4 regions of the Streptomyces sp. NPDC039480 genome follow, and region 2 is predicted to be linked to each of the others. Evidence: riboswitches for the same ligand, from Rfam matches in the RefSeq annotation. Region 2 holds a riboswitch; each other region holds the start of a gene.
What was found. Region 2 has a riboswitch for cobalamin ahead of ACZ56E_RS31185 (cobalamin biosynthesis protein). Riboswitches for the same ligand answer to the same signal wherever they lie in the genome.
Positions count from the first base shown of each region.

Region 1: it holds a riboswitch for cobalamin, as region 2 does, so the genes downstream of both, cobN (cobaltochelatase subunit CobN) here and ACZ56E_RS31185 (cobalamin biosynthesis protein) in region 2, are expected to answer to the same signal.
Region 3: it holds a riboswitch for cobalamin, as region 2 does, so the genes downstream of both, ACZ56E_RS18870 (ABC transporter substrate-binding protein) here and ACZ56E_RS31185 (cobalamin biosynthesis protein) in region 2, are expected to answer to the same signal.
Region 4: it holds a riboswitch for cobalamin, as region 2 does, so the genes downstream of both, ACZ56E_RS11510 (energy-coupling factor ABC transporter permease) here and ACZ56E_RS31185 (cobalamin biosynthesis protein) in region 2, are expected to answer to the same signal.

Region 1 is NZ_JBVITX010000004.1:216,927-219,117, reverse strand. It holds gene ACZ56E_RS14935 (cobalamin biosynthesis protein CobG) at 1-680, opposite strand, end outside; cobalamin riboswitch at 805-928, shown strand; gene cobN (cobaltochelatase subunit CobN) at 970-2,191, shown strand, end outside.
Region 2 is NZ_JBVITX010000011.1:295,480-297,670, reverse strand. It holds gene ACZ56E_RS31195 (inorganic phosphate transporter) at 1-843, shown strand, start outside; gene ACZ56E_RS31190 (hypothetical protein) at 856-1,080, shown strand; cobalamin riboswitch at 1,189-1,333, shown strand; gene ACZ56E_RS31185 (cobalamin biosynthesis protein) at 1,441-2,191, shown strand, end outside.
Region 3 is NZ_JBVITX010000005.1:433,238-435,428, reverse strand. It holds gene ACZ56E_RS18870 (ABC transporter substrate-binding protein) at 1-901, opposite strand, end outside; cobalamin riboswitch at 968-1,152, opposite strand; gene ACZ56E_RS18865 (VOC family protein) at 1,150-1,626, opposite strand; gene ACZ56E_RS18860 (AraC family transcriptional regulator) at 1,623-2,191, opposite strand, start outside.
Region 4 is NZ_JBVITX010000003.1:187,358-189,548, reverse strand. It holds gene ACZ56E_RS11515 (APH(3') family aminoglycoside O-phosphotransferase) at 1-759, shown strand, start outside; cobalamin riboswitch at 863-1,046, shown strand; gene ACZ56E_RS11510 (energy-coupling factor ABC transporter permease) at 1,077-1,805, shown strand; gene ACZ56E_RS11505 (energy-coupling factor ABC transporter substrate-binding protein) at 1,805-2,191, shown strand, end outside.

The sequences.
Region 1 (2,191 bases), on a different contig from region 2:
GGGGTCGTGCCCTCGGGCAGTTCGCGCAGCCGCCAGGCTCCGTTGCCCGCCTCGCGCGCGGCGGCGAGGAAGGCCCCGGCGGCGGCGAGGGCGGCGCGCGGGGCGTCGGCCCCGGCGACCCGGAAGGCGTGCCCCCCGAGACGTACGACCGCGGTCCCGCCCGATTCTGCGATCAAGGTCACATCGCCGCCGAGCCCGGCCACATCCCCGCGGCCGTCGTCGAGGGCGAACAGGAAGCGGCCGGAGAGCGCCGTCGTCCACTCCTCGGCGCAGAGGAGCCGGTCCAGCTCGCGGGCCCACAACTGCACGTCGGCGTGGCCGAGTCCGTCGGTTCCCGCGAGCGGGGACGCCACCACGTTCCGCACCCGCTCGTGGCGCTCGGAGGGCAGCAGGCCGGCGTCCGCGAGCAGCCGGGAGAGTTCGCCGCCGCACGCGTCGCCGAGGCCGCGCAGCTCGATGTTGCCGCGTGAGGTGACGCTGAGGTTCCCGTCCGCCAGACGCTCCGCCACGGCTGCCAGCACAGCTACCTGATGCCCCGTCAGAAGGCCCCCGGGCAGCCGGAGTCGGGCGAGGCGCCCGTCGTCCGCGAGGTGCAGACGGAGGGCTCCGGGGCAGGCGTCACCCCGGTCACGTATGAGGGATTCGCCCTGGTCTGGGGATGGTGCTCGGGTGGGCGGCATGGCGGCGAGCATACCCACGCGGATCCGGCCGGTCGCCTCCCGAGACGGACCGTCCTGGCAGGTGGCCGCCCCATCGGCGGCGGGCAGGACTTACTATGCAGGCGGCGGGCTTCCAGGTCCGCCGACGCCAGCGACGGCGTGGGTCCACCAGGACCCGAGGGAGGAAGCCCGGTGCGAATCCGGCGCGGTCCCGCCACTGTGAGCCCCACCCGCGTGGGGTGAGCCAGGAACTCCTGCCGTCCATACGACCACCCGGGGCGCGGACACCCCGAGGAAGGCCTGCGCCCGCATGCTTCTGCTGTTGTCGACCTCCGACACCGACCTGCTCAGCGCCCGCGCGGCGGGTGGCCCCGTCGACTACCGGTTCGCCAACCCGTCCCGCCTGGACCTCGACGGGCTGCCCGCCCTGCTCGACGGCGTCGACCTCGTCGTCGTACGCCTCCTCGGCGGCGTCCGCGCCTGGCAGGACGGCCTGGACCAGCTCATCGCCACCGGCCTCCCGGTCGTCGTGCTCACCGGCGAACAGGCGCCCGACGCCCAGTTGATGGCCTCGTCGACCGTGCCGATCGGCATCGCCGCCGAGGCGCACGCCTACCTCGCGCACGGCGGCCCCGCCAACCTGGAGCAGCTGGCCCGCTTCCTCTCCGACACCGTGCTGCTCACCGGCCACGGCTTCGAGCCGCCCGCCGCCGCCCCCTCCTGGGGCCCGCTGGAGCGCACCGCCCGCACGGAAGGCACCGACGGCCCGACCGTCGCGGTGCTCTACTACCGCGCCCACCACATGAGCGGCAACACCGCCTTCGTGGACGCGCTGTGCGGCGCGATCGAGGACGCGGGCGCCCGCGCCATGCCGCTGTACGTGGCTTCGCTGCGCGCCCCCGAGCCCGAGCTGATCGACGAGCTGCGCGCCGCCGACGCCATCGTGACGACGGTCCTCGCGGCGGGCGGCACCAAGCCCGCCGAGGCGTCGGCCGGCGGCGACGACGAGTCGTGGGACGCGGGCGCGCTGACCGGCCTCGACGTACCGATCCTCCAGGCGCTCTGCCTGACCGGGTCGCGCTCCGCGTGGGAGGAGAACGACGAGGGCGTCTCGCCGCTGGACGCCGCGAGCCAGATCGCGGTGCCCGAGTTCGACGGGCGCCTCATCACGGTCCCCTTCTCCTTCAAGGAGATCGACGAGGACGGCCTTCCCGCGTACGTGGCCGACGCCGAGCGGGCGGCCCGGGTCGCCGGCATCGCCGTGCGGCACGCGCGCCTGAAGCACATCCCGGCCGCCGACAAGCGCCTCGCGCTGGTGCTTTCCGCGTACCCGACCAAGCACTCCCGCATCGGCAACGCGGTCGGCCTCGACACCCCCGCGTCCGCCGTCGCGCTCCTGCGCAGGCTCATCGCCGAGGGCTACGACTTCGGTCCCGAGGCCGACATCCCGGGCCTCGTCTCCGGCGACGGCGACGAGCTGATCCGCGCGCTCATCGACGCGGGCGGCCACGACCAGGACTGGCTCACCGAGG
Region 2 (2,191 bases):
CTGGCCACGCGCCTGACGTACCGGATCGGCCGCAACACCGACACCAAGGCCACCGCGAAGGGCTACCGCGCGGGCCAGATCGCCTCCGCGGGCCTGGTCTCGCTGGCCCACGGCACGAACGACGCGCAGAAGACCATGGGCATCATCACGCTCGCCCTGGTCACCGGCGGCGTCCTGAACCCCGGCGCGAACCCCCCGATGTGGGTCATCGTCTCGGCCGGTGTGGCCATCGCCCTCGGTACGTACCTCGGCGGCTGGCGCATCATCCGCACCATGGGCAAGGGCCTCACCGACCTCCAGCCGCAGCAGGGCTTCGCCGCCCAGACCAGCGCCGCGACGGTCATCCTGGCCTCCTCCCACCTGGGCTTCTCGCTCTCCACCACCCAGTCCTGCTCCGGCGCCGTGATGGGCGCGGGCCTCGGCCGCAAGGGCGGCGTGGTCCGCTGGTCGACCGCGACCCGGATGTTCGTCGCCTGGGGTCTGACGCTGCCGGCCGCCGGCCTGGTCGGCGCGGGCGCCGAGTTCCTCACCAAGCAGGGCCCCTGGGGCGTCGCGGTCACCGCCGCGCTCCTGGTCGCCGGCTCGGCCGTCATCTGGGCGCTCTCGCGGCGCAACGCCGTCGACCACACCAACGTCACCGACGACGAGATCCGTCACGACGGCGCCACCGGTGCCGAGCCCGCGGGCGTCGTGACCACCGCGATCGCCGCCGTCACCCCGCCCCCGACGGGCGCGATGGCCGCCTCGACCGGCCCCGACGAGGCCGTCAAGGCCACCGTCACGGCCCCGACCACCACCACGACCGGTGCCATGGCGGAACCCGCCAGGACCGCGACGGTATAAGGACAGATCACCATGAGCATCGACTGGGCAGCTCTCGGCTCCGTCTTCGGAGTCAGCCTCGCGGTGACGGTGGCCCTGGTGGGCCTGTTCACCCTCGGCGTCGTCGGCCTCTCCAAGCAGGAGACGGCGGCCGCATCGGACGGCGGTTCCGCGGCCATGGCGCGCACCGGCGCGTACGCCTGCTTCGCGCTGTGCGCGGCGGCCGTGGCGTACGGGATCTATCTGATCGTCGCCTGACAGCGGAGTTCCCCGGTGGGGCGCGGAGCGTGCGGAACGCTTCGCGCCCCACCGGCGTGTGTGGGCCCCAACACACTCTCCCGCCGCAGGTCAACGGCGAGTTGACGGGCATTCGCGGGGCGTGGTGGACTGCCGGGGCCAACTACGGCGGCAGAAGAGGAAGCCGGTGCGAATCCGGCGCGGTCCCGCCACTGTCACCGGGGAGCGACGCTCCCCGTGAGCCAGGAACTCTCGCCGCCGATCACGTCGAACCAGGGCGCGGACACCCTGAGTGAGGACATATCGCCATGCGCGGCCGCCCGTTGCCGGTTCCTTCCCTGAGTACGAGTTCCCTCCTCAGTGCAGCGACGGGCTGAGCCCATGAGTGCCGATCGCGACTTCGCGTACGGCGCCGCCGCCGGACTCCTCGGTGACCTGCTGCTCGGCGATCCGCGCCGGGGCCATCCGGTCGCCGCGTTCGGACGTGCCGCGGGCGCCGTCGAGCGGATGCTGTGGCGTGACCACCGCGGGTGGGGCGCGCTGCACGCCGTGGTGTGCGCCGGGGGCGCGGCGGGCGCCGCAGCCCTCGCCTCTTCTCTCGTACGCCGGTCACGCGCCGGTTCGGTGGCGCTGACCGCCGCCGCGACCTGGGCCGTGGTCGGCGGCACCTCCCTCGGCCGTGAGGCGCGGGCCGTCGGCGGGGCGCTGGAGGCCGACGACATCGAGGTCGCGCGGGAGCGGCTGCCGCATCTGTGCGGGCGCGACCCGCAGGCGCTGGACGCCGACGGCGTCGCACGGGCCGTCGTGGAGTCCGTTGCCGAGAACACGTCCGACGCGGTGGTGGGGGCGCTCGTGTGGGGCGCCATCGGCGGGGTGCCGGGGCTCGTCGCCTTCCGCGCCGTGAACACGCTGGACGCGATGGTCGGCCACAAGTCGTCGAGGTACCGGCGTTACGGGTGGGCCTCGGCCCGTCTCGACGACGTCTTCGGGTGGCCGGGGGCGCGGCTCACCGCCGCGCTGGCCGTGCTGGCGGGGGACTCGCCGTCGGGGGCGGTCAAGGCGTGGCGTTCCGACGCCGCGCAGCACCCCAGTCCCAACGCGGGGCCCGTCGAGGCCGCCTTCGCGGGGGCGT
Region 3 (2,191 bases), on a different contig from region 2:
TCGCCGCCGCGCTCTCCGCCGACTGCGACTTGCGCGTGAGGTCGCCGATGACGAGGACGTCGGGGTCGCGGTCGGCGACGGTTTCCCAGTTGATCTGGGGCCACTCTTCGCGGGTGTCGTCGAAGACGTTCTTCGCACCGAGTTCGCGGGTGATGATGCCGGGCGCACCGCAGCAGCCCGCCATGTACGGGGCGTCGGAGTTGGCGAACCAGTACAGGAGCGTCACGTCGGAGGCGGCCGCCTCGTCGATGTCCTCCGTGGCCTTGGCGACCCTGCCCTTCAGGTCCGAGACCAGCTTCTCGCCGCGCTTCTCGACGTCGAAGACCTTCGCCAGGTCACGCACCTCTTTGTAGACGGTGTCCATGGTGAGGGTCTTGACGCGTTTGCCGTCGCCGCCGCTGTCGTTGTCCTTGCCCGCGCAGTCGGTGGGCGAGACGTAGACGGGGACGCCGAGTTCGGTGAACTTCGTGCGGTCGGCGACGCCGCCCTTGCCGACCGTGTAGAGGAAGGAGGCGCTGACGAAGTCGGGCTCCTTGGAGAGGACCTTCTCCAGCGCCGGGTAGCGGTCGGCGAGCCGCTCCACCTTCGCGTTGTCCTTCTCCAGGTTCTTCAGGACCGGGTCGGTCCAGGTGCCGGTGCCGACCATGCGGTCGGCGAGGCCGAGGGAGAGGAGGATCTCCGTGGAACCCTGGTCGAGGGAGACGGCCCGCCGGGGCGGCGCGTCGACCTTCGCCTCCTTGCCGCAGGAGGCGACCGTCACCGGATAGCCGTCGGCGCTCTCGCCCGCCGATTTCTCCGCGGAGCCGCCGCCGCACGCGGTGAGCGTGAGCGTGCCGGCACAGAGCAGGGCGGACAGAGCGGATATACGGGCTGTACGGCATATACGGGCTGTCGAGGACACGTGATCCCTTGGGTCTCGCGGCTCATACGCGGAGCCTGGCCTGCGTCACGACCTCCGTCGCCCGGTGTGCGAGCGGAGGCGCCAGCAGGTCTTCGGACTCGGGATCGACCGGGCGGGGCGCCTTCCCGGGCGTCCTGGAACGCCCAGTGGCCGTGGCCCCGCCCGTCCCCCTCACCGCTGCGCGTCAGTTCCGGATTCGCACCGGATTCCCTGGCCCAAGTGTGGGTTTGACTGGCTTGCGCAAGTTATCACGCGCCTTCGCGGGGGCGGTCCGCGCCGTGGGCCGGTGCGGGCCTCGGCTCACCGCGGTAGGTGCCGAAGGACCAGCGGTTCCCCTCGGGGTCCGCGATGCCGAACTCGCGGCTGCCGTACGGCTTGTCCTCGATCTCGCGGGTGATCTTGACGCCGGCCTCGGTGAGGCGGGCGTACAGGGCGTCCACGTGGTCGGTGACGACGTAGGCGCCGGACGTGCCCGGTTCCCCGCAGGCCTCGGTGGCCGACTCGGGGTCGTACGAGCCGAGCATGATGCCGCCGCCCTCGGGCCAGTCGAGCTGGGCGTGGGCGACGCGGCCGCCGTCCTCGTAGACCGCGGTGCGCAGGAAGCCGACGGTGCCGACGAGGAAGTCGATCAGCGCGGGGGCGTCGTGGGCCTGCAGGGCCGGCCAGATGGCGGGGGCCGGCGGGCTGGTTTCGGATGTCGTGCCGGGTGTGGTGTCGGTGTTCATGTCTCCCACTCTTCGCCGGCCCCGTGCGCCCCGGCTTGGATATTCCGGCACTCTTCGGCCAGCCAGCGGGTGGGGCTCGCCTCCGTGTACTGCCGGAAGTCGCGGACGAGGTGGGAGTGGTCGTAGTAGCCGGTGTCGGCGGCGACCCGGGCGAGGTCCGGCGGCCCGCCCGCCGCGACGGCGCGGACCACGGCGGCCTTGGCGTGCTGGAAACGCATCAGGCGGGCGGCCTGTTTGGGGCTCAGGCCGGTCTCGGCGCGGAACAGCGCGGTCAGCCTGCGCTCGCTGAGCGCCACGTGCCGGGACAGGCCGCCGAGGGTGCCCGCGCCCCGGTGCCTGGCCAGCCACGCCCAGGCCTCGGCGACCTCTGGGCGTACGGACCCGGCGGCCCGGTCCTCGGCCGCGCGCCGCCGCAGATAGCCGGCGAGCAGGGCGAAGCGGTCCTCCCAGCGGTCCAGTTCGCACAGGCGCTCGCGGATGTCGGCGGCGCGGTCGCCGAGGACGTCGGTGCCGCCGACGACGAGCTGCCCGGCCAGTTCCGCGGCGGGCAGACCGAGGAGCGGGC
Region 4 (2,191 bases), on a different contig from region 2:
AACGGCGCATCGGGCGCCGGGGTGCACCGCCTCACCGGAGCGGACGCGGGCAAACCCGAGTTGTACGTGAAGACCGCCCCCGTCACGCACGACGGATCACCCTCCGACCTGCAGGGCGAGGCCGACCGCCTCGCCTGGCTCGCCGGGCGGGGCATCCCGGTGCCGCGCATCGTCGAGCGGGGCGCCGACGACCGCACGGCGTGGCTGGTGACCGAGGCGGTGCCCGGCAGACCGGCCGCCGACGAGTGGCCTGCGGAGCAGCGGTACGCCGTGGCCGAGTCGCTCGCCGACCTCGCCGGAGCCCTGCACCGACTGCCCCTGGAGGACTGCCCGTTCGACCGCTCCCTGCCGGTCACCATGGAGCAGGCCGCACACCACGTCGCCGAAGGCCTGCTGGACCTGGACGATCTCGACGAGGAGCGCGCCGGATGGACCGGGCAGCGCCTCCTCGACGAACTGCGCCGCACCCGCCCGGCGGCGGAGGACCTGGTCGTCACCCACGGCGACCTCACCCCGGAGAACGTCCTCCTCGACCCCGACACCTGCCGCGTCACCGGAGTCATCGACGTCGTCCGCCTCGGCAGGGCGGACCGGCACACCGATCTCGCCATACTCGTAAGGGAGTTGGCGCACGAGGAAGACCCCTGGTTCGGACCCGAGTACGCCGAACGGTTCCTGCGGCGGTACGAGGAGCAGACGGCGACCGCGGCCGACAAGGAGAAGCTGGACTTCTACCGGCTGCTCGACGAATTCTTCTGACCGGGCGGACAGCCTCTGAGCAGGGGCGTACGCGGTGGTGGTGTGCGCTCGGGTGTGCCACCGGCGCGACCCGCGTGCAAGTTGTCAGGCAGATCTTTGCGCACTAGTGTCACCACGCCTTGGTGCTCGGGAAATCCGGTGTGATGCCGGTGCGGCCCTCGCCACTGTGATCGGGAAGTCCGGCTCCAGCCCTCGCGGCAGCCACTGGGTGCACACGTACCCGGGAAGGCGGAGTCCGGTCGGTACGACCCGTCAGCCAGGAGACCGGCCAAGGCACGTTGTCCATCCACGAGGTGCTGGAGAGGGTCTGCTGAGCCATGCACATAGCCGAGGGTTTCCTCCCGCCGGCGCACGCGATCGCCTGGGGCGTAGCGTCCGCGCCGTTCGTCGTCCACGGAGTCCGCTCCCTGACCCGTGAAGTCAAGGAACACCCGGAGAGCACGCTGCTCCTCGGTGCCTCCGGGGCCTTCACGTTTGTCCTTTCCGCGTTGAAAATCCCCTCGGTGACGGGCAGTTGCTCGCACCCGACGGGGACCGGGCTCGGGGCGATCCTGTTCCGGCCACCGATCATGACGGTGCTCGGCACCATCACCCTGCTCTTCCAGGCCCTGCTGCTCGCCCACGGCGGACTCACCACCCTGGGCGCCAACGTGTTCTCCATGGCGATCATCGGCCCCTGGGCGGGTTACGCGGTCTACCGGCTCCTGAGGCGGTACGACGTGCCGCTCATGGTCACCGTGTTCTTCGGGGCATTCGTCGCCGACCTGACCACGTACTGCGTCACCAGCGTCCAGCTGGCCCTCGCGTTCCCCGACCCCGGCAGCGGTTTCCTGGGCGCCCTGGGCAAGTTCGGCGGCATCTTCGCCGTCACGCAGATCCCCCTGGCCGTCAGCGAAGGCCTGCTCACCGTCCTGGTGATGCGTCTGCTCGTGCAGTCCAGCAAGGGCGAACTGACCCGCCTCGGCGTACTGCTGCAGCGCAAGCAGGCGGACACCGCGAAGAAGGCGGACACGACGAAGAAGACCGAGACGGGGGCCAGCGCCTGATGAGCCGGAACGCGAAGATCAACACACTGCTGCTCCTCATCGTCGCCGCGCTCGCGGTCCTTCCCCTGGCGCTCGGTCTCGGCGACGACGAGGAAGAGCCGTTCGCCGGCGCCGACGCCCAGGCCGAGACGGCGATCACCGAGATCGACCCGGACTATGATCCATGGTTCTCGCCGCTGTACGAACCCCCGTCCGGGGAAGTCGAGTCGGCGCTGTTCGCCCTGCAGGCGGCCATCGGCGCGGGCGTCCTCGCGTACTACTTCGGGCTGCGCAAGGGCCGCCGCCAGGGCGCGGAACAGGCACGGGACGAAGCGACGCGACCAGAAGCAGCGGGGACGGAAGCAGTGGGGCCGTCCACGTCGACCGGCTCCGGTGAGCCGGTCGAC